3 regions of the Bradyrhizobium sp. USDA 4353 genome follow, and region 2 is predicted to be linked to each of the others. Evidence: predicted binding sites of a transcription regulator. Region 2 holds the regulator's gene; each other region holds the start of a gene.
The links. Region 2 encodes PhoB, which activates phosphate uptake and scavenging genes when phosphate is short. Its sites were predicted from a motif close to TGTCATNNANCTGTCAT; they were not measured.
Positions count from the first base shown of each region.

Region 1 (9,577 bases), 1.8 Mb from region 2:
ATGCAGCTTGGCCCGCGGCGCCACGGCGCGGATCCTGGCGCCGATCTCCGGCGCCGTGACGCCGGGCAGCCGCACGATGACGTCATTGGCGGTGGCCGTCAGGCGGTCGTCGCCGCCCCCGTCCTGCCGCGAGCCGTAGACGTAGGTTTCGGCGCCCACATGCTCGATCGCGTCGACGCGAAGGTCGAGCCCGACGCCGCCGGCGGGCACGGTGTCGCCGAGTTCGAAATCCTCGGGACGGATGCCGAGCTGGCCCGCTTCCGCCGGAACCGCGTCGGCACCGTGCAACTGTGCGCGCAGGTCATCGAGCGGCATCAGGTTCATCGGCGGCGCGCCGATGAAGGAGGCGACGAAGGTGGTGGCCGGCTTCTGATAGATCTCCAGCGGATTGCCGATCTGCTCGACCTTGCCGCCGTTCATCACCACCAGGATGTCGGCCAAGGTCATCGCCTCAAGCTGGTCATGGGTGACGTAGATCGCCGTCGTGTTGAGCCGGCGCTGCAGCTTGCGAATCTCCACCCGCATCGCGATGCGCAGCTTGGCGTCGAGATTGGACAGCGGCTCGTCGAACAGGAACACTTTCGGCTGGCGCACGATGGCGCGGCCCATCGCCACGCGCTGGCGCTGGCCGCCGGAGAGCTGGCGCGGCTTCCGCTGCAGCATGGTGCCGAGCTCGAGGATGCGTGCGGCCTCCTCGACCCGGGTCTTGATCTCGGCTTCCGCCATGCCGCGATTGCGCAAGCCATAGGCCATGTTGTTGTACACGGTCATGTGCGGGTAGAGCGCGTAGTTCTGGAACACCATCGCGATGTCGCGCTCGGCCGGCTCGATCGCATTGACGACGCGGCCGCCGATATCGATCTCGCCTGACGACACCGTCTCCAGCCCGGCGACCATCCGCAGCAGCGTGGATTTGCCGCAGCCGGACGGGCCCACCAGCACGCAGAACTGGCCGTCGCCGACCTCGAAGTCGATGCCTTTGATGGCCTCGAAGCCGCCGGGATAGACCTTGCGGACGTTGCGGAGCGTGACGTTGGCCATTGTGGTTACCGGTGATGCGTGAATGGCGAATAGGGAGTAGCGAAGAGGGGCGGAGAGAGATGAGGTTCAGGCGGCAGCGCAACCCTATTCGCTATTCGCCATTCGCTGCTCGCCCCTCTCACTTTTCCGTCTCCACGAGGCCCTTCACGAACAAGCGCTGCATGAAGACGACGACCGCGACCGGCGGCAGCATGGCCAGTACGGCGGTCGCCATCGCGAGCTGCCATTCTGCGAGCTCGTCGGTGGTGGTGAGCATCTTCTTGATGCCGATCACGATGGTCTGCATCGAGTCCTTGGTGGTGATCAGCAGCGGCCAGAGATACTGGTTCCAGCCATAGATGAACTGGATGACGAACAGCGCCGCCACCGTCGTCATCGACAGCGGCAGCAGCGTGTCCCAGAAGAAACGCAGTGGACCTGCGCCGTCGATGCGCGAGGCCTCCAGCAGCTCGTCGGGAATGGTCATGAAAAACTGGCGGAACAGCAGCGTGCCGGTGGCAGAGGCGATCAGCGGCAGGATCAGGCCGGCATAGGTGTCGAGCATGCGCAAATCGGCGACGACCTTGTAGGTCGGATAGATGCGGACCTCCACCGGCAGCATCAGGGTGATGAAGATGATCCAGAACGCGGTCTTGCGAAACGGAAAACGGAAATAGACGATCGCGAACGCCGACAGGATCGAGATCAGGATCTTGCCCACGGCGATGCCGATGGCGGTGATGAAGGAGTTGGCCAGCAGCACGCCGACCGGCTGGTTCATGAAGCGCGAGCCGCCGACGAACACCGCGCGATAATAATTCTCCAGCATGCGGCCACCAGGCGCCAGCGGCAGGTTGCCGCTGACGACGGTCGCCGCGTCATAGGTTGAGGCGATGAAGGCGACATACACCGGGAAGGCGAAGATCACGATGCCCAGCGAGAGCACGAGGTAGGCGACGAGATCCCGGAGCGGACGATGCTCGACCATCAGTACTGCACCTTGCGCTCGACATAGCGGAACTGGATCGCGGTCAGCGCGATCACGATCACCATCAGCACGACCGATTGCGCGGCCGAGCCGCCGAGATCGCCGCCGAGCCGGCCGTCGGCGAACACCTTGTAGACCATCGTCGTGGTCGAGCCGGCCGGACCGCCGCCGGTGACCGCGTCGATGATGCCGAAGGTCTCGAAGAACACGTAGACGATGTTGACCACGAGCAGGAAGAAGGTGGTCGGCGACAGCAGCGGGAAGATGATGGTCCAGAATCGCCGCAGCGGACCCGCGCCATCGATCGCGCCGGCCTCGATCACGCTCTTCGGGATCGCCTGCAGGCCGGCCAGGAAGAACAGGAAGTTGTAGGCGACCTGCTTCCACACCGCGGCCATCACCAGCAGCACCATCGCATGGGTGCCGTTGAGCATCGGATTCCAGTCGAAGCCCATGATGCGCAGCGGCCGCGCCAGGGTGCCGAGTGTGGGGTGGAAGATGAAGAACCAGAGCACGCCGGCGATCGCGGGCGCCACCGCATAGGGCCAGATCATCAGCGTCTTGTAGACGGAGGCGCCCTTGAGGTTCTTGTCGGCTTGCGTCGCGAACAGCAGCGCGACGCCGAGCGACAGCACTGTCACCAGCGAGGAGAACACGATCGTCGTGCCGATGGCGGTGTAATATTCCGGCTGAGCGAACAGCGCCTGGTAGTTCTCGAGCCCGACGAATTCGGAATTGAGGCCGAAGGCGTCCTCGCGCAGGAAGGATTGCCAGATCGCCTGGCTGGCTGGCCAGTAGAAGAAGATCAGCGTGATCGCGAGCTGCGGTGCCAGCAGCAGGTAAGGCAACAGCTTGCCGTTGAAGACGACCGACTTTTCCATGGAGCGCGCTGCGAGAGGGATAAAGGCGAGGCTTCCCCTTGGTACGGGGAAGCCTCTGTCACGGACTTACTTGGCCGTTTTCTCGAAGGTGCGCAACATCGCATTGCCGCGGGCAACGGCGGAGTCGAGCGCTTCCTTAGGCGTCTTCTTTCCGGCCAGCGCCGCCTCGATCTCCTCCGACCAGACGTCGCGCATCTGCACCATGTTGCCGAAGCGGAGGCCGCGCGAGTTCTCGGTCGGCTCCTTGTTGGTGAGCTCCTTCAGCGGCGTCTGCAAGGTCGGGTTCTTCTCGTAGAAGCCGTCCGCTTTGGTCTTCTCATAGGCCGCCTTGGTGATCGGCAGGTAGCCGGATTCCTGATGCAGCTTGGCCTGGCGGTTGGTGTCCGACAGGAAGGTGAAGAACTTGGCGACGCCCTTGTACTCGTCGGCCGTCTTGCCGCCCATCACCCACAGCGAGGCGCCGCCGATGATCGAGTTCTGCGGCGCACCCTGGGCCTCCGGGTAGTACGGCATCGGCGCGGAGGTGAAGTCGAACTTCGCGGTGTTCTTGGCGGTGGCGTAGTAGCCCGACGAGGTCAGGAAGATCGCGCACTCGCCGGAGCCGAAGCGGCTCTCGGAGGCCGAGCCGCGACCCGAATAGTCGTAGGTCTTGTCCTTCTGCAGCTCGACGAGGTTCTGAAGGTGCTTGACGTGCAGCGGGCTGTTGAACTCGAGCACCGTATCGAAGCCGTCGAGGCCGTTCGCCTTGGTGCCGATCGGCACGTTGTGCCAGGCGGAGAACTGCTCGATATTGGCCCAGGACGCCCAGGCGTTGGAGAAGCCGCAGGTGTCATGCCCGGCCGCCTTCAGCTTCTTGGCGGCGTCGAACACCTCCGGCCAGGTCTTCGGGATCTCGGCGACGCCGGCCTTCTTCAGCTCGTCCTTGTTGATCCACATCACCATCGAGGACGAGTTGAACGGGAACGACAGCATGTCGCCCTTCGACGTCGAGTAGTAGCCGGTGATCGCCGGCAGATAGGCCTTGGGATCGAACGGCTCGCCGGCGTCCTTCATCAGCTCATAGACCGGCTTGATCGCGCCCTTGGCGCTCATCATCGTGGCGGTGCCGACCTCGAAGACCTGCAGGATGTGCGGCGCAGTGCCGGCGCGGAACGCGGCAATGCCGGCATTCATCGTGTCGGGATAGGCGCCCTTGAAGGTCGGGACGACCTTGTAGTCGCTCTGCGACGCGTTGAACTCCTCGGCGAGCTTGTTGACGATGTCGTTGTTGCCGCCGGTCATGGCGTGCCACCACTGGATTTCAGTCACTGCGAGTGCGGGCGAAGCAGCAAAACCAAAGGTGGCCGCAACGGCAGTCGCAGCAGCGATTTGTCGAAATGACATCAAAAAGATCCTCCCATGAACGTCATCGGTCGTGGCGGCCGTTAACAGCGCCGCATGACAGTTTTGTGAATGTATAGACGTATGACCAGACGTAGGAAAGCGGCGCGCCGTGCGGCCGCGAGAAGCGGTCAATTGCATCTCTCGACCGCCGCATCGTGGTGCGATGCGGCGGTCGCGCGTAGGCAGGATCAGCGTTTCCGTTCCGTGCAGACGGTTCCCGCCGCCTGTAGCGCTTCTATCTCGCTCGGCGTGTAGCCGAATTCGCTTAGCACTTCCGCGGCGTGCTGGCTGTATTTCGGCGGAGTGGAGCGCAAGGTCGGCTTGGTGCGTTCGAGCCGGATCGGCGAGGCTACGCCCTTGTACCAATCCTTCTCGATGACATCGCCGCGGTAGAGCGTATGCGGATTGGTCAGCGCCTGATCGATCTTCTGCACCGGTCCGGCTGGCAGGCCGGCGGCGAGCAGGCGGTCGCACAGCGGCTCGGCCTCGAACGCGCTGAACACGGCCGCGAGCTCGGCGCGCAGCGCCTCGCGATTGGCGACACGGTCGCGGTTGCGCGCAAAGCGCGGATCGGTGCCGAGCTCGGGGCGGCCGATTTCCTTGGCGAGCTTGCGGAACGTGCCGTCATTGCCGACGCCGATGAAGATGTCGTCGGTCTTGGTCGGGAAGATCGCGTAGGGCACGAGGTTCGGATGCTCGTTGCCGGTCAATGATGGCGGCTTGCCATGCATGAAGTAGTTGGCGGTGTGCGGATGCATGATCGCCAGGCCTGTCTCGTACAGCGTGACCTCGAGGAACTGGCCTTGTCCCGAACGCTGCCGTTCCGACAGCGCCATCAGGATGCCGATCGCGGCATAGAGACCCGTGGTGATGTCCACCAGCGGCACGCCGATCCGCATCGGGCCGCTCTCGGGCGAGCCGGTCGCCGCGATCATGCCGGTCATCGCCTGGATGATCGCGTCATAGCCGGGATTGCCGCCGCGCGGCCCATCGGCGCCGAAGCCGCAGATGCGGCAGTGCACGAGCTTGGGGAATTTCTCGCGCAGCACGTCGCTGCCGATGCCCCACTTCTCGAGCGTGCCCGGCTTGAAGTTCTCGATCAGCACGTCGGCGGTCTCGAGCATCTTCAGCAGCACCACGCGGCCACCCTCGGAGGCGAGGTCGAGGCCGATCGAGCGCTTGTTGCGGTTGATGCCGACGAAGTAGGCCGCGTCCTCGTCGTGGAACGGAGGGCCCCAGTCGCGCACCTCGTCGCCGGCGGGCGGCTCGACCTTGATCACGTCGGCGCCGTGGTCGGCCAGGATCTGCGTGCAATAGGGCCCGCCGAGCACGCGCGTGAGATCGATCACGCGCAGGCCGGCCATGGCGCCGGGAGCAAATGGGAGTGTCATGGACATCGCGAGGTTGGTTGCAACTCGCGGTCATTAAGCATTGCTGCGCCACCTGCGCAAACCGGCTCGCGCGAATGCAGCCCTCGCGGAAAAGCGAGGGCTGTATGGCTGTGCGCGGCAATCTGCCGCGTCGCAGAATTCAGGCTCAGACGACGGTCAGCTTGACGTCGACATTGCCGCGGGTGGCGTTGGAGTATGGGCACACCTCATGGGCCTTGGCGACCAGCGCCTCGGCGTCCGCCTTGGCGAGGCCAGGCAGCGAGACCGCGAGCTCCGCGGTGATGCCGAAGCCGCCTTCCGAGCGCGGGCCGATGCCGACCGTCGAGGTCACCGACGCATCGGCCGGAACCTTCGGGCCGCCCTGCGACGCCACGAACTTCATCGCGCCGATGAAGCAGGCGGCATAACCGGCGGCGAACAGCTGCTCCGGATTGTTGCCGGCGCCACCGCCACCGCCGAGCTCCTTCGGGGTGGCGAGCTTGACGCTGAGCGAACCGTCGAGGGTGGCCGCCTCGCCGTCGCGACCGCCGGTGGCCTTGGCGCTGGTCTTGTAGAGCACGTTCACGGACATGGGGTGTCTCCTGGGTTGGGTGGAGTGGAATTCAGTAAGGCATATATTGCACGCAATTAGATTGCGCACAATATAATTGTTCGGTAGAAAATTCGTGATCGGTACGTCCGGGTCGTTGCCGGATCTGTTTCGCAACGCCCAAGATGCACCCGATGATCCATTCCTGGTGTGACGATGCCCAAGAAGACCACCGCCGACGTGCCGCTCCAGCTCGGCAGCCAGCTCTGCTTTGCCGTCTACTCGACCGCCCACGCCTTCAACCGCGTCTACAAGCCGCTGCTCGACCGGCTCGGTCTGACCTATCCGCAATATCTGGTCATGCTGGTGCTGTGGGAGCGCGATCGCCTGTCGGTGAAGGAGATCGGCGCGCGGCTGTTCCTGGATTCCGGCACGCTGACGCCGCTCTTGAAGCGGATGGAGGCGTTGCATCTGCTGACGCGGACGCGATCAGCCGAGGACGAGCGCCAGGTGCTGGTCACCCTGACCGCGCAGGGCGCTGCGTTGCGCGAGAAAGCGCGCGCCATCGTGCCGCCCGCGATCCTGGATGCGACCGGCTGCTCGATCGCGGAGCTGGCGGACCTGCACGGCAAGCTGGTGAAGCTGCGGGAGCGGCTGGAGGCGGCGGTGGAGTGAGGCTCAAGCCGGACCGAGCAGGCGCTTCTTCGAAAAGGCGCGGCCCGAATGCGACTTCAGATAGGCTTCGAAGGCCAGAGCGCGGAGCTTGTCCGGAAAGGCGCAGTACCAGACGAGCGTCCACGGCGCGAACTTGGAGGTATGGGCCGAGCGCCCTGCGTTGTGATCCCTTAGGCGCTGGCGGATGTCCGCGGTCGCGCCGATGTATTCCTGGTCGGGAAAGTTGATGCTGCGGATAATGTAGACGTACCACATGCGAAGGTGCTCGCCGCGAGGGACCGCAGGCGTGCATTTTGTGATCGGGAAAAGAATTTGTCAGCTCGGCTTTGAAGCCGCGCGAAGCTGAAGTCCAAACTTAAGGCAAGAGATTTCGTTGCTGAGCAGCCCGGCTTCGCCGAGGGGCTTCGCCGGGCACCACGCTTCGCCCTCCGGGCTCCGTCGTGGCTGCGCCACGCGTAGCCCGGAGGGCGAAGCGTGGTGGAGCCAGGCGGGATCGAACCGCCGACCTCTTGCATGCCATGCAAGCGCTCTCCCAGCTGAGCTATGGCCCCTGAACCGAACCGGCGGTCTGGGTGACCGCCGGGGAGCACCGTGAACCACAGTTCGCGGCTGATCTCAAGTGGCTTCGACGATTATTCTTCGTCGCCGCCGACATCACCGATGATGTCTGTGACATCTTCGTCGCCTTCTTCCTCGTCGGCGATGAAGGTCGAGTCGTCATCCTCGTCGTCGTCGAGGGTCTCGTCGATCTCGATGTCGTCCTCGGACTCGGGCACGACGGCCTTGACCTTGCCGGAGTTCTCCTCGGCATCGGCCTCCTCGAGCGACACCAACTCCTCGGCCTCGGCCGGCTCGTGCGCGGTGTCCTGCGCGGCGGCGGCGCGCGCCGCCTCGCCGCGCATGGCGCGGGTGGGCGCCACCGGAGCGATCGGCACGACCTCGCCGGTGTAGGGCGAAATCACCGGGTTCTTGTTGAGGTCGTAGAACTTTTTGCCCGTGGTCGGGCAAATGCGTTTGGTTCCGAGCTCGGATTTGGCCACGTGCAGGCGTCCTGGCAATGTCTGAAAAGCGGTGTCTCACTTGGCTAGTTGCCGCGCCGCTGTCAATAGCGCTTTCAACCGGATATCACGGCCGTGACGGCCGCCGGGCGCTGTGATACCTGCCGGCTCCAAAACCCGAGGATCCCGCCGTGAGCACGTCAGCCGCCCCCACTCCACTCGAATCCCGCGCCTCCGGGCCGCTTTCGGGCACGATTCGCGTTCCCGGCGACAAGTCGATCTCGCACCGCGCGCTGATCCTGGGCGCGCTGTCGGTGGGCGAGACCCGGATTTCCGGCCTGCTCGAGGGCGAGGACGTTCTCAACACCGCCAAGTCGATGCGGACGCTCGGCGCCAAGGTCGAGTGCACCGGCGAGTTCGCCTGGACCGTGAACGGTGTCGGCGTCGGCGGCTTTGCCCAGCCGGCCACCACGCTCGATTTCGGCAACTCCGGCACCGGGTGCCGGCTGGTGATGGGCGCCGTCGCGGGCTGTCCGATCTCGGCGGTGTTCGATGGCGACGCCTCGCTGCGCAGCCGCCCGATGCTGCGGATCCTCGATCCCCTGGCGCTGATGGGTGCCAAGGTCACCGCCAGCGCCGAGGGCGGCAAGCTCCCGTTAACCCTTCAGGGTGCCAGCAACCCGATTCCGATCGAATACCGCACGCCGGTGGCCTCGGCGCAGATCAAGTCGGCCGTGCTGCTGGCCGGCCTCGCCGCGCCCGGAATCACGACGGTGATCGAGCAGGAGGCGAGCCGCGACCACACCGAGCTGATGCTCAAGCATTTCGGCGCCGAGATCGTCACCACGCCGGAAGGCAGTCACGGTCGCCGCATCGCGCTGACCGGGCAGCCGGAGCTGACAGGCGCGCCGGTGATCGTGCCGGCCGACCCGTCCTCGGCCGCCTTCCCGCTGGTCGCGGCGCTGATCGTGGATGGCTCGGACCTCGTGCTCTCCGACGTCATGACCAACCCGCTGCGCACCGGCCTGTTCACCACCTTGCGCGAGATGGGCGCCTCGATCGAGGAGGACGATGTCCGCGGCGATGCCGGCGAGCCGATGGCCCGCCTGCGGGTGCGCGCCTCGAAGCTGAAGGGCGTCGAGGTGCCGCCCGAGCGCGCGCCCTCGATGATCGACGAATATCTCGTGCTCGCCGTCGCCGCCGCTTACGCAGAGGGCACGACCGTGATGCGCGGCCTGCACGAGCTGCGCGTCAAGGAATCCGACCGGCTGGAGGCCACCGCGGCGATGCTGCGCGTCAACGGCGTCAAGGTCGAGATCACCGGTGACGACCTGATCGTCGAGGGCCGCGGCCACGTCCCGGGCGGCGGCGTGGTCGCTACCCACATGGACCACCGCATCGCGATGTCCGCGCTGGTCATGGGCCTCGCCTCCGACAAGCCGGTCACCGTCGACGACACCGCCTTCATCGCCACCAGCTTCCCCGACTTCATCCCGCTGATGCGCAAGGCGGGCGCGGATTTCGCATAAGGGAACGCAATGCCTTCCGCCTTTGACCGCGACGCGCTGCTGGCGGCCTTCGACGCGATCGGACGGGCGGCGGCCCAGGCCGGGGCCAAACTGCAGATCGCGGTTTACGGCGGATCAGCCTTGATGCTGGCAAGCAACTTTCGCTTCGCCACGGAAGACGTCGACGTCTCGGCGCTGCCGAGT
Region 1 is NZ_JBSSGB010000001.1:1,533,508-1,543,084, reverse strand. It holds gene ACVILH_RS06875 (sn-glycerol-3-phosphate import ATP-binding protein UgpC) at 1-1,041, opposite strand, end outside; gene ugpE (sn-glycerol-3-phosphate ABC transporter permease UgpE) at 1,160-2,008, opposite strand; gene ugpA (sn-glycerol-3-phosphate ABC transporter permease UgpA) at 2,008-2,889, opposite strand; gene ugpB (sn-glycerol-3-phosphate ABC transporter substrate-binding protein UgpB) at 2,956-4,272, opposite strand; gene ACVILH_RS06855 (CaiB/BaiF CoA transferase family protein) at 4,461-5,663, opposite strand; gene ACVILH_RS06850 (organic hydroperoxide resistance protein) at 5,809-6,234, opposite strand; gene ACVILH_RS06845 (MarR family winged helix-turn-helix transcriptional regulator) at 6,409-6,867, shown strand; gene ACVILH_RS06840 (GIY-YIG nuclease family protein) at 6,871-7,122, opposite strand; tRNA gene ACVILH_RS06835 (tRNA-Ala) at 7,343-7,418, opposite strand; gene ACVILH_RS06830 (TIGR02300 family protein) at 7,500-7,907, opposite strand; gene aroA (3-phosphoshikimate 1-carboxyvinyltransferase) at 8,057-9,394, shown strand; gene ACVILH_RS06820 (hypothetical protein) at 9,404-9,577, shown strand, end outside.
Region 1: the regulator PhoB is predicted to act here: its motif matches at 4,327-4,343, upstream of ugpB (sn-glycerol-3-phosphate ABC transporter substrate-binding protein UgpB).

Region 2 (9,577 bases):
CAGCCGCGCTCCGACATCGTTTCCGCGCTCGCCTTGAACTCGTAGAACTCGTTGCGCGAGCAGCCGTGATGCGCGAGATGGTTGGCGATGAAGGTCGGACGTCCGACGGCGTCGAGCCCACCGGCTGTCAGGTCGCCTGATGTCAGCGCCAACAAGCTTTCCATCACCCAGCCGGGATGCGGCGCACAGCCCGCGACGTTGATTACCGGCAGTCCGCGCTTCGAGCGGAAGCCGGAGCCGAGTGCGCCACCCGCATCGCTGCCCTCGAATTGCAGCCCCACCGCATCAGTTGGATTGATCCCGGCTGCGGGAATGCCACCGTAAGCCGCACAGCTTCCAACCGCGACGACGTAGTCGGCGAGCGGCGCGAGATCGAGCAGCCAGTGATAGATCGAGCGGTTGGTGCCGGCGAGCATGTTGAAGCGGCCGCTCAGGTTGGGTCCGCGCGCCACCGAGCCTTCGAGCACCAGGAGATCGAGCCGCTCGCGGCCGTCGCGGATCGCGTCCAAAAGCTCGACGACTTCGTCGCCGGTCTCCTCGCTGACGGACGGGTGCCAGATCAGGTCGATGCCGGATTGGCGCAGTTCGTCGAACCAGCCGGAGGCGCCGCTCTCCAGGATCGACATGGTGCAGCCGCCGCAGCTCGCGCCCTGCAGCCACAGCATCCTGGTCATTCCCTCCGAGCCGGCCATCGTGGGTCCTGCCTTATCCGAGCTGATGCGTTGCGCCCTGTGTCTCCGGCGGGTTTAGCGCTCCGGTCCCAACGGTGGCAAGCGCTGCGCCGCCGGCGGGCTCGGAACCGCGCTGCCGCCGGTTGAACAGCATCGCGCCGAACCAGATCACTCCGAACAGGCCGATCGCAACGATGCCGAGGTTGCCGATCTCGTCACCGAGGTCGGCCCATGCACCGGTGAAGCCCAACTGTGGCGCCAGCAGCGTGACAGCCTCGACGCCGCCGATCACCACCGCAATCGCGACCGACACGCCGGTGATCACCAGATTGTAGCGCCGCTTGCGCGCGGGATCGGTCAGCGCCCAGCGATAGGCGCCGACCATCAGCATGCTGTCGGCGGTATCCACGGTGGCCATCGCCGCCGCAAACAGCGCGGGAAAGACCAGCACATGGGCGAGGCTCGCGCCACGCGCGGCTTCGGTGGCGGACAGGCTCAGCAGGCCGATTTCGCTGGCGGTGTCGAAGCCGAGGCCGAACAGGAAGCCGAGCGGATACATGTGCCAGGCGCGCGAGACGACGCGGAGCACCGGTCGCAACAGCCGGATCAGCAAGCCGCGCCCAACATTGCTGGCCGCTTCGTGATCGGCATGCGGATGAGACGGGCTGCGCCAGAGGCTCACGAACAGGATCAGATTGGCGACGGCAATCAATAGCAGGAAGCCGGCGGAGACTGACGTGCCGATCGTGCCGCCGATCGCGCGGATGGTGCTGTCCTCGCTCAGCAGATCGGCGCCGGCGACGAGGCTCACCACGATGGTGGCGATGACGACGACGCTGGAGTGGCCGAGCGCGAAGTAGAGGCCCGCGGCGCGCGGCCTGTCGCCGTCCTGCACCAGCTTGCGGACCACGTTGTCGATCGCCGCGATATGGTCCGCATCGACGGCGTGGCGGAGGCCGAGCAGCCAGGCCAGCAGCGCGGTGCCGACGATGGCGGGCCGGTCGGCATAGAGCGCGAACGCCCAGGCCCAGGCGAGCGCGTTGGCGAGCACGAGGCCGGCCACGAGCGCCACGCTGCGCGCGCGGTCCGTGCGGAGCCGGGCCGCGAGCGCGGCGGCGGGCCGAGGATGATCAATTGGCAAAATCGTCATACTCGGACAGGAGAGCAAGACCCGCGCCAAAAGGCAAGCCTCGCGCTCCCGCGCGCAAATCCCGCTCGAATCAATCCTCGCGGCCTGGTCGAACCCGGATTGATCTCCTCGCTTGGCAACCGGCTATCCGGTCAAGCTCAAACATTGACCAGCCGACGACCAACTCTCTTCCTGCCTGCGCTTCACCGCGCCGAGGCGCTGTGCGCCGCGATCTCGCGCCGCACCGCAGCCTCGAACTGGCTGGCGGGCGCGGCGAACATCAGGCGGGTCTCCTCGTGGAACGCCGAGAAGATGCCGACCACGGCCGGCTCGCCGTTGATCTCGGCCAGGATCGGCGAGCCCGAATAGCCGAAATTGGCGAGGCAATGCACGGTCAGCAGACGGCCGTCCCGGGTCATGCCGGCGCTGCAATTCCTTTGCCCGGTCGGCGAATAGCGCCGCTCCTGGCCATAGCCGATCTCCGAGATCGTGCCGGCCTTGGTCGCGGCCGCGAGCTCGTCGCGGCTGACCGACTTCACCGGCACCGGCTTCGAGGGCAGCGCATCCTTCAGGATGATCAGCGCCCAATCGGCCGGCGAGCGGTCGGTCGACCATTGGTCGTGCTGGGTCGGGATGAAGTCGGGCGCCACGATCAGCTTGTCGGCGACCGACGATGCGGCAGGGGTTCCCTTGTTCAGGCCTGCCAGGAAATGGACGTTGCCGGGGCTGACCTGGGCGAGGCCGTTGAAGACGCAATGCGCCGCCGTCAGCACCACGCGCGGCGCCACCAGAGTGCCCGTGCACGAGCCTCCCGAGCTGAATTGCGCCTGAGTCACGACACCGATCGACGATGCCGGCCAGGAGGTGGGATCGACGACGTCGCCGAAATGCCGGTCGAGCCCGAGAAGCTGCTCGGCGCGCGGATTGGCAATGCCGGCATCGGCCGATTCCGGCTTCGCCCGCCACGCCGCGATAATCTGCTCGGCTTGACGCCGCTGTGCGTCGCTGAGCTTGATACGCTGGATCTCGCGGCCAGCCGACCTGACGCCGTTGCGGCCGGCCATCACCAGCCAAGCATAGCCCTGCACGACGTCCTGGGACATGACCTGGCCATCGAGCATCATCAGGCCGAGCATGTATTGCGACTGGGCAAAGCCCTGCGCGGCAGCGCGGTTGAACCAGCGCGCGGCTTCGCCGTGGTCACGGGCCGCGCCCTCGCCGTTGAAATAGGCGATGCCGAGATAGTGCTGGGCGATGGCGAGCCCCTGATCCGCAGCCTTGCGGTACCAGACCAGCGCCTCGGCCTGGTTGCGTGCGACGCCCACGCCGAAGGCCTGCATGAAGCCGAGATCGAATTGCGCCCGCGCATCACCCTTGCTGGCGAGCGGCTGCAACCGGCGCAACGCCGCTGCCGCCTGTCCGTTCGACGCCGCAGTCACGGCGTCCTCGAGCTCGGCGGCCGTGGCGCCCGCGAGGCTGCCGAGCAGCACGGCGAGACTTATGAGAAGGGTCTTGATCAAGGGCGTCCGCTGAGACCGAAACATCGGCTGCTCAGCAGGCACGATCAAGACGGCGGCGGCGTGGCGGAAAGCGGACCGCTTTGTCCTTAATCCGAGCCGCTCGGGTATCACCCCCGCTCCACCCGCAAGCCCGTTTATCCCTCAGGCCTGCTCCGACTTGGCGAAGCGATCATCGAGCGCATAGCCCGCGCCGCGCACGGTGCGGATCGGATCCTGCTCGCGGCCGGGATTGAGCAGCTTGCGCAGGCGGCCGATATGCACGTCGACGGTGCGCTCGTCGATATAGATGTCGCGGCCCCAGACGCTGTCGAGCAGCTGCTCGCGGCTGAAGACGCGGCCGGGATGCTCCAGGAAGAATTCGAGCAGCCGGTACTCGGTCGGGCCAAGATCGATCGGCCGGCCCGAGCGCGCCACGCGGCGCTTCTCGCGGTCGAGCTCGATGTCGCCATAGGACAACACGGTCGCCAGCCGCTCCGGGCTCGCGCGCCGCAGCAGGCCCTTCACGCGCGCCAAGAGCTCCGGCACCGAGAACGGCTTGACGATGTAGTCGTCGGCGCCGGTCGCGAGGCCGCGCACGCGCTCGCTCTCCTCGCCGCGCGCCGTCAGCATGATGATCGGCAGCTGCCGGGTCTCGGTCCGTGCCCGCAGGCGCCGGCACAGCTCGATGCCGGACAGTCCCGGCAGCATCCAGTCGAGCACGACGAGATCCGGCACGCGCTCCTTGAGCCGCGTGTCGGCCTCGTCGCCGCGCGCCACGGTCTCGACTTCGTAGCCTTCGGCTTCGAGGTTGTAGCGAAGGAGCGTCGTCAGCGCCTCCTCGTCCTCAACCACCAGAATTCGCGCGCCCATGTCTCAATCGTCTTTCTTAGTTGCCGGGGATCGTGGTCGCGAAGCTGGTCATGTCGCCCTTCGGGCGCTTGTCCATGATCTGCTGGCCCTCGATCATATAGAACACGGTCTCGGCGATGTTGGTGGCATGGTCGCCGATCCGCTCGATGTTCTTGGCGCAGAACATCAAATGGATGCAGAACGAGATGTTGCGCGGGTCTTCCATCATGTAGGTCAGGAGCTCGCGGAACAGCGAGGTGCAGATGGCATCGACCTCCTCGTCGCCCTTCCACACCGTCATCGCCGCCGGCAGGTCATGCGCCGCATAGGCGTCGAGCACGGTCTTGACCTGCGACTGAACGAGGTCGGTCATGTGCTCCAGGCCGCGGATCAGCTTGAGCGGATGGAAGTCGCTCTCGAGCGCCGCGACGCGCTTGCCGATGTTCTTGGCGAGGTCGCCGATGCGCTCCAGATCTGTGGCGACGCGCATGGCGCCGACGATCTCGCGCAAATCGACGGCCATCGGCTGGCGGCGGGCGATCGTCAGCACCGCACGCTCCTCGATGATGCGTTGCAGCTTGTCGACCTCGGCGTCGCCGGCGACCACCTTCTGGCCCAGCGCCACGTCGCGCCGCACCAGCGCATCGACGGAGTCGACGATCAGCCGCTCGGCGAGCCCGCCCATCTCGGACACCAGGCGGGTCAGATCCTGCAGATCGCTGTCGAACGCCTTGGCGGTATGTTCACTGGCCATGATGATCTCCTGAAAGGCAATGCTGTCGGCGTCAGCCGAACCGGCCGGTGATGTAATCCTGAGTCCGCCGATCGCTCGGCGAGGTGAAGATCTTGCTGGTGTCGTCGAACTCGATCAACTCGCCGAGATACATGAAGGCGGTCTTGTCGGAGACGCGCGCCGCCTGCTGCATGTTATGCGTCACGATCGCGATCGTGTAGCTCTCCGCGAGCTCCTGGATCAGCTCCTCGACCTTGGCGGTCGAGATCGGATCGAGCGCCGAGCACGGCTCGTCGAACAGGATCACCTCGGGGCGCACCGCCACCGTGCGGGCGATGCACAGGCGCTGCTGCTGGCCGCCCGAGAGCGACAGGCCGGAGGCGTTGAGCTTGTCCTTGACCTCGTTCCACAGCGCGCCGCCGCGCAGCGCCTTCTCGACGCGGTCGTCCATCTCGGACTTCGAGATCTTCTCATAGAGCCGGATGCCGAAGGCGATGTTCTCGTAGATGGTCATCGGGAACGGCGTCGGCTTCTGGAACACCATGCCGACTCGGGCGCGCAGCAGATTGAGATCGAGCTTGGGGTCGAGGATGTTGGTGTTGTCCAGCATCAGCTGGCCGACCGCGCGCTGGCCCGGATAGAGATCGTACATCCGGTTGAAGATGCGCAGCAGCGTGGACTTGCCGCAACCGGACGGGCCGATGAAGGCCGTGACGCGGTTGGTGCCGAGCGACAGATTGATGTTCTTCAGCGCGTGGTGATCGCCATAGTAGAAGTTCAGGTTGCGGGCGGTCACCTTGGCCGGCGCCTCCGGCAGCGACTTCGGAGGAATGGCGGCCGTCGGGCTGCTCACGGATACGGACATGTCGGTCATTTCGAGCTCCTCTCGGCGCCGAGGATGCGCGCGCCGATGTTCAGGGCCAGCACGGTCAATGTGATCAGAAGGGCGCCGCTCCAGGCCAGCTGTTTCCAGTAGGCATAGGGGCTCTGTACGAAGTTATTGATGGTCACCGGCAGGTTCGCCATCGTCTTGGAGAGGCTCAGGCTCCAGAACTGGTTCGACAGCGCAGTGAACAGCAGCGGCGCGGTCTCGCCCGCGACGCGGGCGGTCGCCAGCAGCACGCCGGTGATGAGGCCGGAACGCGCGGCGCGGTAGGCGATGCGGCGGATCACCAGCGAGCGCGGCAGGCCAAGCGCGGAGGCCGCTTCACGCAGCGGATTGGGCACGAGCAGCAGCATGTCCTCGGTCGTGCGCAGCACGACGGGGATCACGATCACCGCCAGAGCTAGCGCGCCGGCGAAGGCCGAGAAGCCGCCCATCGGCACGACAACAGCGCCATAGATGAACAAGCCGATGATGATCGAGGGTGCCGACAAAAGGATGTCGTTGATGAAGCGGATCACCGAGGTCAGCCGGTCGTTGCGACCGTATTCGGCGAGATAAGTGCCGGCGAACAGGCCGAGCGGCGCGCCAATGCCGACGCCGATGATGGTCATGATGACCGACCCGACGATGGCGTTGCGCAGGCCACCGTCGCTGGAGCCCGGCGGCGGGGTGTCGGCGGTGAAGACCTGCAGGCTGAAGCCCGCAAGGCCGTTGTAGAATAGCGTGAACAGGATCAGCGCCAGCCAGGTGACGCCAAAGGCGGCGGCGGCAAAGCACAGCGCGCGGACCATGATGTCCGTGCGGCGCCGGCGCGCGTAGATCGGGTTGACGGGCGTGGGCTGAACGTCGACAGCAGTCATGAGCTTATTTCCCCGCCTTGGTCTCGAGCCGCATCAGCATCAAGCGGGCTGCGGCGAGCACGAAGAAGGTCAGAACGAACAGCAGGAGGCCGAGCAGGATCAGGCTCGACTGGTGCAGGCCGTCGCTCTCCTGGAATTCGGAAGCGATCGCGGCCGAGATGGTCGTGCCCGGCGCGAAGATCGAGGACGAGATCCGGAACGAGTTGCCGATGATGAAGGTCACCGCCATGGTCTCGCCGAGCGCGCGGCCGAGCGCCAGCATGACGCCGCCGATGACGCCGACGCGGGTGTAGGGGATCACGACGCTGCGGACGACCTCCCAGGTGGTGCAGCCGACGCCATAGGCGGCTTCCTTCAGCACCGGCGGCACCGTCTTGAACACGTCGACCGAGATCGCCGTGATGAAGGGCAGCACCATGATCGCCAGGATCAGCGAGGCGTTGAACAGGCTGAGATAGGACGGCGGGCCGGCGAAGATGTCCTGCAGCACCGGGATGTTGGCGCAGAGGCTGATCATGAACGGCTGGAACGTATAGGCCAGGAACGGGCCCAGCACGAAGAAGCCCCACATGCCGTAGATGATCGAGGGAATGCCGGCGAGCAGCTCGATGGCGATGCCGATCGGGCGGCGCAGCCATTGCGGGCACAGCTCGGTCAGGAAGATCGCAACGCCGAGACCGACCGGAATGGCGATCAGCATGGCGATGAAGGACGTGACCAGCGTGCCGTAGATCGGCCCGAGCGCGCCGAGCACCGGCGGATCGGCGGAAGGCGCCCAGCGCTTGGTCAGCAGGAAGTCGAAGCCGTAGGTCTTCATCGCCGGCCAGGCGCCGATGACGAGCGAGATGATGATGCCGCCCAGGATCAGCAGCACCGAGATCGCCGACAGGCGGGTGATCCAGTAGAACGTCACATCGCCGAGCTTGAAGGCGCTGAGCGCGCGTGCCCGGTCATAGGGCCCGGCAGCAGCCGCGATATCGCTGACTTCGGTCTGAACCGCCATCTCTGCCAATTCTGCCCCCTGTTTTTTTGACACGCTGAGCCCCAGTAGCGCCCCTCCCCCGGCGACCGGGAGAGGGGAATGTCGTTAGTCGACGATCAGCTCTTGATGTCCGACGACCAGGTCTTCTCGATCAGCTTCACGACGCTGTCGGGCATCGGGATGTAGTCGAGCTCCTCGGCCATCTTGTCGCCCTTCTCGAACGACCACTTGAAGAACTTGATGGCTTCGGCAGAGGCCGCCTTGTCGGTCGGCTCCTTGTGCATCAGGATGAAGGTCGCAGCCGTCATCGGCCAGGACTTCTCGCCGGCCTGGTTGGCCAGGATCACGTAGTAGCCGGGAGCCTTGGCCCAGTCGGCATTGCCGGCGGCGGCCTGGAAGGCCTCGACGGTCGGCTGCACGGTCTTGCCGGCCTTGTTGACCATCGCGGTGTAGGTCAGCTTGTTCTGCTTGGCATAGGCGTACTCGACATAGCCGATCGAGTTCTTGGTCTGGCTGATGTTGCCCGACACGCCCTCGTTGCCCTTGGCGCCGACGCCGACCGGCCACTCGACGGCGGTGTTGGTGCCGACCTTGCTCTTCCAGTCGGGGCTGACTTCGGAGAGGTAGTAGGTGAAGTTGAAGGTCGTGCCCGAACCGTCGGAGCGGCGGACCACGGCGATCGCCTCGGCCGGCAGCTTGACGCTGGGGTTCAGCTTCTTAATCGCGGCGTCGTCCCACTTGGTGATCTTGCCGAGATAGATGTTGGCGAGCGTCTCGCCGTCCAGCACCATCTCGCCCGGCTTCACGCCCTCGAGGTTGACGACCGGCACGATGCCGCCCATCACCATCGGCCACTGCACCAGGCCGTCCTTCTCGAGCTGCTCGGCCTTGAGCGGCGCGTCGGTGGCGCCGAAGGTCACGGTCTTGGCCTGGATCTGCTTGATGCCGCCGCCGGAACCGATCGACTGGTAGTTCAGACCGTTGCCGGTCTCCTTCTTGTAGGCGTCAGCCCACTTGGAATAGATCGGGAACGGGAACGTCGCGCCCGCGCCGGTGATGTCGGCAGCAAATGCCGACGTCGATGCGGCGACCAAGCCGGCAGCGACGATAGCTTTGACGAAATTCATAGCTGGTCTCCATGCTTGGGAAGCGAAGCGCCGTTTGCACCCGATTGCGCTTCCCGGGCCGCTTTAGGGGGCCACGATGTGGCTTTTATAAAGGTTCGATGACAGCTGGATGACAGTCACAAGCCATTGATGAATCGTGAATTTTCGATTTTCATCCGAGGTTCTACGGTGGATGGGGTGGTATCCTGGGGTGACTGCACCCAGCTGCTGAACGAGCAGCGCTCACGCCTGTAGCGACGTGACGAGAGATCGGCTGTCGGGCCTTGTGGCCCTGCAGCAAAGCTCGATCGGGCCGCTCTCCGGATGCATTTGCCGTGGCCCCCGCCCGCCCCCCACATTCAGTGTCGTCCGGCCCTCGAGCCGGGACCCAGCCACCGGCCGATGCGGCTGGGAGAGATCCATCCACCTGCGTGCCTCAAACAACTCCTGGGGTGATGGGTGCCGGCTCGAGGCCGGGACGACAGCGGAGTTTGGGGCGGGTGCTGGTCACCGTCGTTGCCATCAGCTGGCGCTTCGTTTGCCTCTGCCCGCGCGTCACATTCAGTGTCGTCCCGGCCTCGAGCCGGGACCCATCGCCACCGTCTGATGTGGCCAGATGAGATCCGTCTCCACGCGTACCCCAAACAGCTCCCTGGGGTTATGGGTCCCGGCTCAAGGCCGGGACGACGGCGGAGGTCTTGGTCGGCGCCTTCCATCGCAGTGACGGGATGACAGCTTGCGCACGCTTTCGACCACGGCGATGTCAGCGTGACGTCACCCGGCGAGCCGCTGCGGCTCCTCGGCGCCGTCGGGCCTGTATTCCAGGATGTCGCCCGGCTGGCAGCGCAGCACCTCGCAGATC
Region 2 is NZ_JBSSGB010000001.1:3,359,976-3,369,552, reverse strand. It holds gene ACVILH_RS14800 (NADH-quinone oxidoreductase subunit B family protein) at 1-692, opposite strand, end outside; gene ACVILH_RS14795 (HoxN/HupN/NixA family nickel/cobalt transporter) at 706-1,821, opposite strand; gene ACVILH_RS14790 (trypsin-like serine protease) at 2,004-3,320, opposite strand; gene phoB (phosphate regulon transcriptional regulator PhoB) at 3,462-4,169, opposite strand; gene phoU (phosphate signaling complex protein PhoU) at 4,186-4,902, opposite strand; gene pstB (phosphate ABC transporter ATP-binding protein PstB) at 4,934-5,755, opposite strand; gene pstA (phosphate ABC transporter permease PstA) at 5,752-6,627, opposite strand; gene pstC (phosphate ABC transporter permease subunit PstC) at 6,632-7,630, opposite strand; gene pstS (phosphate ABC transporter substrate-binding protein PstS) at 7,726-8,736, opposite strand; gene ACVILH_RS14755 (helix-turn-helix domain-containing protein) at 9,490-9,577, opposite strand, start outside.

Region 3 (9,577 bases), 280 kb from region 2:
CGGCCAATTGCAGCCCGATGCCGCCGGCGCCGACAATGCCGATGATCGTGGCCGAGCGGGTGTTGGACTCGATGAAATAGAGCACCTGGCCCGCGATGACAGGAAGCACCTGCGGCAGCAGGCCGAAGCGGATCTCATGCAGCGCGTCGCCGCCGGATGCCCGCACGCCCTCGACCTGCCTGCGGTCGGCGCTCTCCATCGCCTCCGAGAACAGCTTGCCGAGCGCACCGAAATCCGAGACCGCGATCGCGAGGACGCCGGCGAACGGCCCGAGGCCGACGACATTGATCCAAACCAGCGCCCAGATCAGCGTATCGACGCCGCGGATGGTGTCGAACAGCCTGCGCACCGGAAAGCGGAAGATCGCCGAGGGAATGACGTTGCGCGCCGCCAGCAGGCTGACCGGAAACGCAAGACACGCGGCCAGCGTGGTGCCGAGCACCGCGATCGAGAGCGTCTCGCCGAGCGCCTTGAGATAGATCGGCAGCGACGAGCCGGGATCGGGCGGCAGCATCAGGCGCGCAATCCAGCCGAGTTGGCTGAGCCCCGCGAGGATGCGCGACGGTGAGAAATCCAAATCGACGAGGCCGAAGATGAACACCGCGAGCGCCAGGAGCAGCACCACGGGGGTCGCGAGCCGCGCCGACATCGGCCGATTGAAGATGTGGGGATAGCGCTCGCGCAGCTGCGCCTGGTCCGGCGTGTCCTGGAGGCTCATGTCCGCGCCTCCGCGCCGAACAGCCGCCCGCGCAGCCAGCCGGTGCCGATATCGATCAGGAACACCGTGATCACGATCATCACGAGGATGGCGCTGACATCCGAATAATAGAACTTGCGGATCGCCACCACGAGCTCCTGGCCGATGCCGCCGGCGCCGACGAAGCCCATCACGGAGGCCTCGCGCACATTGATCTCGAAGCGCAGCAGCGTGTAGCTGGAGAAGCCGGCGATGACCTGCGGCAGCACCGCGAAGCGCATGCAGGACAGCCAGCTCGCGCCGGTGGCTCTGACACCCTCGACCGGCTTCATATCGGCATTCTCGACCACCTCGGAGAACAGCTTGCCGAGCGCGCCGCTGGAATGCACGGCGATCGCGAGCACGCCGGCGACAGGGCCGAGACCGAACGCGATGACGAAGATCAGCGCGAACACGATGCCGGGAACCGTGCGCGCGAATTCGAGCAGCCGGCGGACCGTAAACCGGACCCAGGGTGCCGGCGAGGTGTTCTCTGCGGCAAGGAAGTTGAGACAGAACGCGACCAGCATGCCCGCGAGCGTGCCGACATAGCTGATCAGCAGCGTCTCACCGAGCAGCTTGATCCACTTCCTGAAGCCCCAGAACCACTCGGGGATATTGGTCCAGACGCGGTGGCCGTCATCTAGCGTGAAGATGCGATCGAAATAGCTGACGAAATTGCCGAAATAGGTGAACAGCGTCGCCAGATTGACCTCGGCGCCGATGGCCGCAAGGAGCAGAACAGCCAGGAACGCCAACGCAGAGACCGCAAGACGCAGGCGTCGGCGGGAGACGGCCCGGCGATATGCGTCGTTCAAAGCCTCAAGCTGCTGGCTCGGCAGGATCGAAACGGCGACCGCCATCGGATGAGTGCTGCTCTCTCTGGAAATATATGGCGTCAGTCAAGGCGGGAGCCGGGTCATGCCCGACCCGGCTCACGCTTGGATGAGACGTCGATCAGGACGCCTTCTTGCGCAGGCTGTCGACGAACTTGATCAGGTCGATCGTGCCGTCCCAGTCCTTGGTGGTGGCCGGATGGAAGCCCTTCTTCTGGCCGTCGGAGAGACGGTCGAACGCCGCCTTGTCCTTGGTCGGCGCCTCGAAGAACGCCTTGGCGATGGCCTCCTTCAGGTCGGCGGGCAGATCGGAGTTGTAGGCATAGGGGCCGTTGATGATCGGGGCCGACTTGTGGATGATGCGGAAGTCGTCCTTCTTCATCGGCGAGCCGTCGGCGTTCTTCAGCATGCCCTTGGTGAGCATCTGCGCCAAGGTCGAGTCGTTGTCGCTGGTCCACTGGTTGGCCGCGACGTCGACGGTGCCCTGGGCCAGCGCGAGGATCGCATTCTCGTGGCTGCCGGCGAAAACGACCTTGCCGAAATAGGCCTCGGCGTCGGTCACGCCCATCTTGTTGAGCTCGAAACGCGGCACGTTGTTGCCGGAGGTCGAGTTCGGATCGACGAGGCCGAGATTCTTGCCCTTGAGATCCTCGACCTTCTTGTAGGGGCTGTTGGCCTTGACGAAGAACACGGAGTAATAGCCGGTGCTGCCGTCGGCGTTGATGTCGTTGGCGAAGGCGTCGATCTTGACGCCGGTCAGACGCGCGCGGGCAAAGGAGGCCGAGCCGTAGCTCGCGATGTGGATGTTGCCGGCGCGCTGCCCCTCGATCACCGCCGCGTAGTCATTGGCGATGCGGAGCGTCACCTTGGTGCCGAGCTCCTTGGACAGATAGTTGACGAACGGCGTCCAGCGCTCGGTCACGCCGGAGGCATTCTCGGCCGGGATCACCGCAAAGGTCAGCTCCGGATATTTCGCCTTCCAATCCTCGGCGGACGCCGAGCCGGCGAAGCCAAGCGCGGCAATGCCGGCCAGAATGATGCGACGATTGATCATGGCAAATCCTCTTTTTGGGCTCATACTGTCAGGCCGCCGCAGCGAGCGACGGCCGAAACGTGCGTTACTCACGCCTCAGGCCACGGCAGCTTCGCCGAAGGCCGGAACGGTTGCGGGAGGCACGGGACGGACGCCATCCATCACCTCGTCTGCCTCCAGATCGTACAGCTCGCGCGCGATCTGCGCGGTGAGCCCCGCCGGAACGTCGTCGAACACGACGCGCCCCTGCGCCATGCCGATCAGGCGATCGCAATAGCTCCGCGCGAGGTCGAGCGAATGCAGATTGCAGACCACGGTAATCCCAAAATGCTTGTTGATGCGCAGCAGCGCATCCATGACGATCTTGGTGTTGCGCGGATCGAGCGAGGCGATCGGCTCGTCGGCTAGGATGATCTCGGGGTTCTGCACCAGCGCGCGGGCGATCGCGACGCGCTGCTGCTGGCCGCCGGAGAGCTGATCGGCGCGCTGCGCGGCCAGCGAGGCCATGTCGAACTGCTCGAGCGCGGACAACGCCATCGCGACATCTTCCGCCGGCCACAGTTGCGCCAGCGAGCGCCAGGACGGGACCTGGGCGAGGCGGCCCATCAGAACGTTGGTGAGAACATCGAGCCGGCCGACCAGATTGAACTGTTGGAAGATCATCGCCGAGCGGGCGCGCCACTGGCGCAGCTCGCGGCCGCGCAGCGCCGTGATGTCGAGATCCTTGAACAGAACTTGTCCGGAGCTGATCGGACTCAGCCGGTTGATCGAGCGCAGCAGGGTCGACTTTCCGGCGCCCGAGCGTCCTATCACGCCGACGAAGCTACCGGGCGCCACCGAGAAGGACGCATTGTCGACCGCGGCTTTCGCGCCGAAACGGCACGTCAGACCATTGACCACCAGCATGGACTTCTCCAGACGCCTCGCTTTGCCCCTACCGCTAGCGTCTGGTTTCAACAGTTATGTGACAGCCTTTTTACGCTCACTCCGTCATCCACATCGGCAGCCGTTGCGTCATTGACGCGTCATGCAACTGTCATGATGAGCGACCTACAGGTTCTGTTTGATCTCCAGGGGAATAGAGCAAGACATGGCCGGCAAATCGCTTTCCATCGATCCCACCGTCGATCCCAGCGCCAAGCTCCACGAGACGCAGCTCGGCGCGTATTGCGAGGTCGGCGCCCGCACCATCCTTCACGAGGTGACGATGGGCGACTATTCCTATGTCGTCAACGACGCTCAGATCACCTACACGACGATCGGCAAGTTCTGCTCGATCGCGGCGATGACCCGCATCAATCCGGGCAATCACCCGATGCATCGCGCCACCCAGGCCCACTTCACCTATCGCGCCAGCGCCTATTTCCCCGGCGAGGCCGACGATGCGGAGTTCTTTGCCTGGCGCAGGCAGCATCACGTCGCCATCGGTCATGACGTGTGGATCGGCCATGGCGCGATCGTGCTGCCGGGACGGAACATCGCCACCGGCGCCGTGGTCGCCGCAGGCGCTATTGTCACCAAGGACGTGCCCGCCTACACCATCGTCGCCGGCAATCCCGCCCGGATCATCAAGCGACGCTTTCCGGTCGAGGTCGAGCAACGACTCGTCAACCTCGCGTGGTGGGACTGGGATCACGACACGCTGCGCGCGGCGCTGCCGGATTTCCGGCAGCTCGAGATCGGCGCCTTCCTGGACAAATACGAGGCGGCTCTCGACGGCGGACGCCAGCTGCGGCAGAGTGCCGCGCGATGACCGACATTTCCATCTCCTGCGGCCGCTGCCTGATCGGCTCCGAGCTCGTTGACACCTCCCTGACCTTGTCCGAAGGCGTGATCGACCGGCTCGATGCCCCGACACGTGCTGGCGCTCTTGATCTCGATGCCGCCGGCCTCACGGTGCTGCCGGGCATCGTCGACATCCATGGCGATGCGTTCGAGCGGCAGATGATGCCGCGGGCCGGCGTCGATTTCCCGATCGACGTCGCGCTGGTCGATAGCGATCGGCAGGCCGTCAGCAACGGCATCACCACCGTGTTCCATGCGACGACATGGTCGTGGGAGCCGGGCCTGCGCAGCGCCGGCAATGCGCGCCAACTGCTGGAGGCGATCGAAAATCTGCGGCCCCGGCTCGCGGCCGACACACGCTTCCATCTCCGCCATGAGACCTACAATCTCGATGACGAGGACGAGATCGGCCAGCTACTCGCCGCCCGACGCATCGACCTGTTCGCGTTCAACGACCACATGGACGCGACGGTCGCGAGCCTCGACAAGCCGCACAAGCGGCAGCGGATGGTCGATCGCACCGGCCTCACCGGCGACGAGTTCGATCGCCTGGTCGCGCGCATTGTGACCCGCGCCGATGCCGTGCCGGCGTCGATCGCTCGGCTCGCCGAGGCCGCGCGCAAGGCCGGCGTCCGCATGTTGTCGCATGACGATGAGAGCCCGGAGATGCGCCGGGCGTTTCGCGGACAGGGCGTCGGAATCGCCGAGTTTCCTGTCAATGAGGAGACCGCGCGGGAGGCCGCGGCAGGCGGCGACGCGATCGTCTTCGGCGCTCCCAATGTCGTGCGCGGCGGCAGCCATACCGGCTGGACCAAGGCCAGCGACATGATCGCCAAGGGCCTGTGCTCGGTGCTCGCGTCCGACTATTACTATCCAGCCCCCCTGCTCGCGGCCTATCGTCTCGTCGCCGACGGCATTTTGCCGCTGGCCCGCGCCTGGAGCCTGATCTCGGCCGGCCCCGCGCAAGCGGCGGGCCTGTCCGACCGCGGCGCGCTCGCGCCCGGGCAGCGCGCCGACATCATCCTCGTCGATGACAGCTTGCCTATGCGCCCGAGAGTCGTCGCCGTGATCGCCGCCGGCCGCCTCGTCCATCTCACCGACGCCGGTCGCCTCAGCGCACGCGCGTCGCAGCGCGAAGCAGCGGCGGAGTGAGGGCATGGCCAACTTTCCGCGCTACGCCATCTACTACACGCCCGCGCGGGACACGGCGCTTGCCGCGTTTGGCGCCGATCTTCTCGGCTACGACGCCTGGACCGGCAACGAACGGCAGTTCCCAAGCGAAGTGCGCGAAGCTGTGCCCGATTGGGCGGAGCTCACCGCCGACGCGCGGAAATACGGCTTCCATGGCACGCTCAAAGCGCCGTTTCCGCTGCACGATGCGCGCACCGAAGCTGAGCTGTCCGCCGCCTGTGCTGCTTTCGCGGCAACTCCCCGCGCCGTTCCCGTCATCCGTCCCGTCGTCGATGCCATCAGCGGCTTCATCGCGGTGATCCCCGGCGAAGCGTCGGCGGAGCTGCAACACCTCGCCGCCGCCTGCGTCGAGACGTTCGAGCCCTTTCGCGCGCCGATGAGCGCGGAGGACCGTGCCCGGCGCAAGCCGGAGATGCTGACGCCGCGCCAGCGCGAGCAACTCGACCGCTGGGGCTATCCCTACGTCATGGACGATTTCCGCTTCCACATGACGCTGACCTGCCGGCTGTCCGACGAGCGGCGCGCGCCTGTGCTTGCGATGCTGCGCGATCGCTTCGCCGAGCTGGATCTCCGCGGCCTCGCCATCGATCGGATCGCACTATTCCGCCAAGCCAGCTCGACGAGCCGGTTCGGCATCCTCAATAGCTGGGCGCTCGCCGAGAGCTGAGGTCAGTTCGGCGCAGTCGCGAAATGCGGCGGCGATTGCGGATTGAACATCGACAGCGGCGGCGAGATGTCGGCGCGGTCGCGCGGCAGCGCCTCGCGCATGTCCCGCTGCAGGAAGGCGATCAGCTTCTCGCGGACCTCGCAGCGCAGGTCCCAGGCCTGCGGCGCATTGCGCGCGCTCACCAAGGCCCGCAGCTCCATGGTGCGCGCGTTGGTGTCGACCACCTGCAGGTTGACCACCGCGCCATCCCAGATCTTGGACTCCTTGGCCACCTCCTCCAGCCGCCTGCGGATGCGCGGCACGTCCGCGGCGTAGTCGACATGCAGCACCACAGAGCCGATCAGCGAGGCCGCATCGCGGGTCCAGTTCTGGAACGGGCGCTCGATGAAGTAGGACAGCGGCACCACCATGCGGCGCCAGTCCCACAGCCGGATCACGACATAGGTCGAGGCGATGTCCTCGACCCAGCCCCATTCGTTCTCGATGATGACGGCATCCTCGATCCGGATCGGCTGCGTCACCGCGATTTGCACGCCGGCAATCAAATTGCTGAGCAGCGGCCGTGCGGCGAGACCGACGATCAAACCGGCGGCGCCGGCCGATGCGAACAGGCTGACGCCATATTGCCGGACCGAGTCGAACGTCATCAACGCCGCGGAGACCGCGACGATGATGATCAGGGTATCGATCACACGCTTGAAGACACGCACCTGGGTGACGTGCTTACGCGCGAGAAAATTCTCGGTGATGTCGTCGCGAAAGCGCTGAAGATAGCGCGCCGACACCATGTCGACGATACGGATCGTGATCCAGCCGATCAGCGCGATGGTCGAAACCACGAACAGATGCGCGAGCGCACGCCGCCAGCCCTCGTTCAACGGTGCCAGCGGCAGCACCAGAGCGACCGCGATCAAACAGAGCGCGAGCCGCGCAGGGCCCGCGGTCCGCTGCAGGATCGGCAGCAGGATCGACTGACGTGATCGGATCGCGCGCCTCACCAGCGCGCGCAGGACCTTGTAGACGAGCAGCGCGCCCGTGATGGCGCCGATGATCAGAGCCGGCCCGATCATCCAGTCCGGAACCAGTGCGGACAGTTGCTGCACGAGTGCCTGCATGCTGTGTTCTCCCTTGCGGCCTCAAGCGCCTTCAACTCGTGAGGCCGCCGGGAGAGTCGGACGTTAGCCGCAGTGCAGCATTCTCGTGCCGCATGGCTTCCAAGCTTGCAGCGAGGCGAATCTAGACCGCCTTGGTCAAGGCTCCATCGATGATCAGGTTGGTTCCAGAGATTCGGCTGGCCAGCGGGCTCGCCAGCATCACGACGCCATAGGCGACCTCCTCGGCGGTTCCCATTCGTCCAGTCGGGTTCAGGCCCATCGCCATCTTGAACAGATCGGGCGATCCGTTCTCGATGTTCTGCCAGATGCCGCCTTCGAAATAGGTGTTGCCCGGCGACACCGCGTTGACGCGGATGCCCTTGCTCACGAGCTGGTGCGCGAGCCCCTTCGCATAATGGATCAACGCGCCCTTGATCGCGCCATAGGAGCCCGCGGCGAAATCGACCTCGAAGCCGGATACGCTGGAGATGATGCTGATCGAGGCCGACTTGGACTGCTCGAGATAGGGAACCGCCGCCGCGATCGCATTGACGGTATGCATCATGTCGACGCGGAAGGATTTCTCCCATGTCTCGGCCGTGTCGCCGACGGCCAACGCGCTGACATTACAGACCACGCAGTCGACACCGCCGAGCTCCTTGGCCGCACCGTCGACCCAGCCCTTCAAAGCGACGGGATCGGCGACGTCGATCCCCTGCCCCCACGCCTTCACACCCTTTGCCGCGAGCTTCGCGACGACCTTGCTGACGGCCTCCGCATCACGGGCGCAGATCGCCACGTTGGCGCCTTCGGCAGCAAACAAGTCGGCGATCGCAAGCCCGATGCCCTTGCTGCCGCCCGTGATCAGCACGCTCTTGCCGGCCAATCCCAGATCCATGATGTTCTCCTTCGTTTCGAGTGGACGGCGTCAGCCGTGATAGCCGGCGAGCAAGGCCTTGTTGACCTTGCAGATGTAGGTGTATTTCGGATTGACCACCTGGGTGCAGCGGGCTTCGGCGACCTGGCCGAGCAGCATGTAGGCCTCCGCCGCCGGGATCTTCCAATCATCCTCCAGCCAGTTGATCATCTCCTCGAACGCGATCCGCATCGCATCCTCCAGGGGGCGCGCGCAGCCGAGCGTGCAGATATGTGTCGGCGTCTCGATCCGCGGGTGATTCAGCCGCGCCGGCGCCTTGTCGAGCGAGACCTTGACGGTGAGGTTCGCAGCGATCTCGATCGCGCCCATGCCGTTGGCTTCGCCATCGCCCTGGATGGCGTGGCAGTCGCCGAGGAAGAGATGCGCGCCGTCCTTGTTGACGCGGAAGAACACCGAATTGCCGGACGTGATCTCCTGGACGTCGAGATTGCCGCCATGCGGACCATTGTCGATCGTGAGCACCGCGCCATGCACCGGCGCAACGCCGGCGACGCCGATCATCGGCCGCACCGGCAGCTTCACATGCTCGTTCCACAGCACGTGGCCATCCTCGACGGCGACGACGCGGGTCTGGATACCGAACTCCTTGCGCCGCACCCAGTCGGGAAACATGCCGATGCCCGGCCACAACGCAGTGAAGCCGAGGCGATCGAGCTCCATGTCGAGGATGTCGAGCCGCAGCATGTCGCCGGCCTTGGCGCCGCGCACCTCGATTGGACCGGTCGCGCCGTTGACGTAAGGCAGCGTCACGTCGCTTTCGATCAGTTGCTGGCCGAGCGCGCGAATGGTGCCATCATTGACGTTGATGGCGCATTCGACGACGAAGATCTCACCGGGCTCGACCGACGCGATGAACGTATCATCGCCGGAGAGCGCGTATTTGATATTGCCAGCCTTGCCGATGCGCTTTGACATGATCACTCCCTGTTTGTCTGCCGTTACGTTTCTGGTGATGCTTCATGTTGAACGCCGGGCCTCACCGTTGCAGCTGCCGGCGCCATGGCATCAGCAGCTGCTCGATCTTGCCGACGGCAAACGTCAGAATCAGCGCCAGCGCGATCGTCGCGACCAGCGCGGCAAACACCTTCGGAATGATGTACAGCGAGCCAGCCTTGAAGATCGCGTGCCCCAGGCCCTCCGATGACGACATGAACTCGCCGACGATGGCCCCGATCAGCGCAAAGCCGACCGTGAGCTTCAGCCCGGCGAAGATGTCCGTGAGCGAAGCCGGCACCACGAGCTTGCGGAAGATCTGGAACTTGGAGGCGCCGAGGGTGCGCAACAGATTGATCTGGTCG
Region 3 is NZ_JBSSGB010000001.1:3,643,879-3,653,455, reverse strand. It holds gene phnE (phosphonate ABC transporter, permease protein PhnE) at 1-718, opposite strand, end outside; gene phnE (phosphonate ABC transporter, permease protein PhnE) at 715-1,599, opposite strand; gene phnD (phosphonate ABC transporter substrate-binding protein) at 1,694-2,626, opposite strand; gene phnC (phosphonate ABC transporter ATP-binding protein) at 2,702-3,511, opposite strand; gene ACVILH_RS16270 (chloramphenicol acetyltransferase) at 3,696-4,358, shown strand; gene ACVILH_RS16265 (alpha-D-ribose 1-methylphosphonate 5-triphosphate diphosphatase) at 4,355-5,542, shown strand; gene ACVILH_RS16260 (DUF1045 domain-containing protein) at 5,547-6,248, shown strand; gene ACVILH_RS16255 (mechanosensitive ion channel family protein) at 6,251-7,363, opposite strand; gene ACVILH_RS16250 (SDR family NAD(P)-dependent oxidoreductase) at 7,485-8,240, opposite strand; gene ACVILH_RS16245 (acetamidase/formamidase family protein) at 8,271-9,194, opposite strand; gene ACVILH_RS16240 (ABC transporter permease) at 9,256-9,577, opposite strand, start outside.
Region 3: the regulator PhoB is predicted to act here: its motif matches at 3,629-3,645, upstream of phnC (phosphonate ABC transporter ATP-binding protein).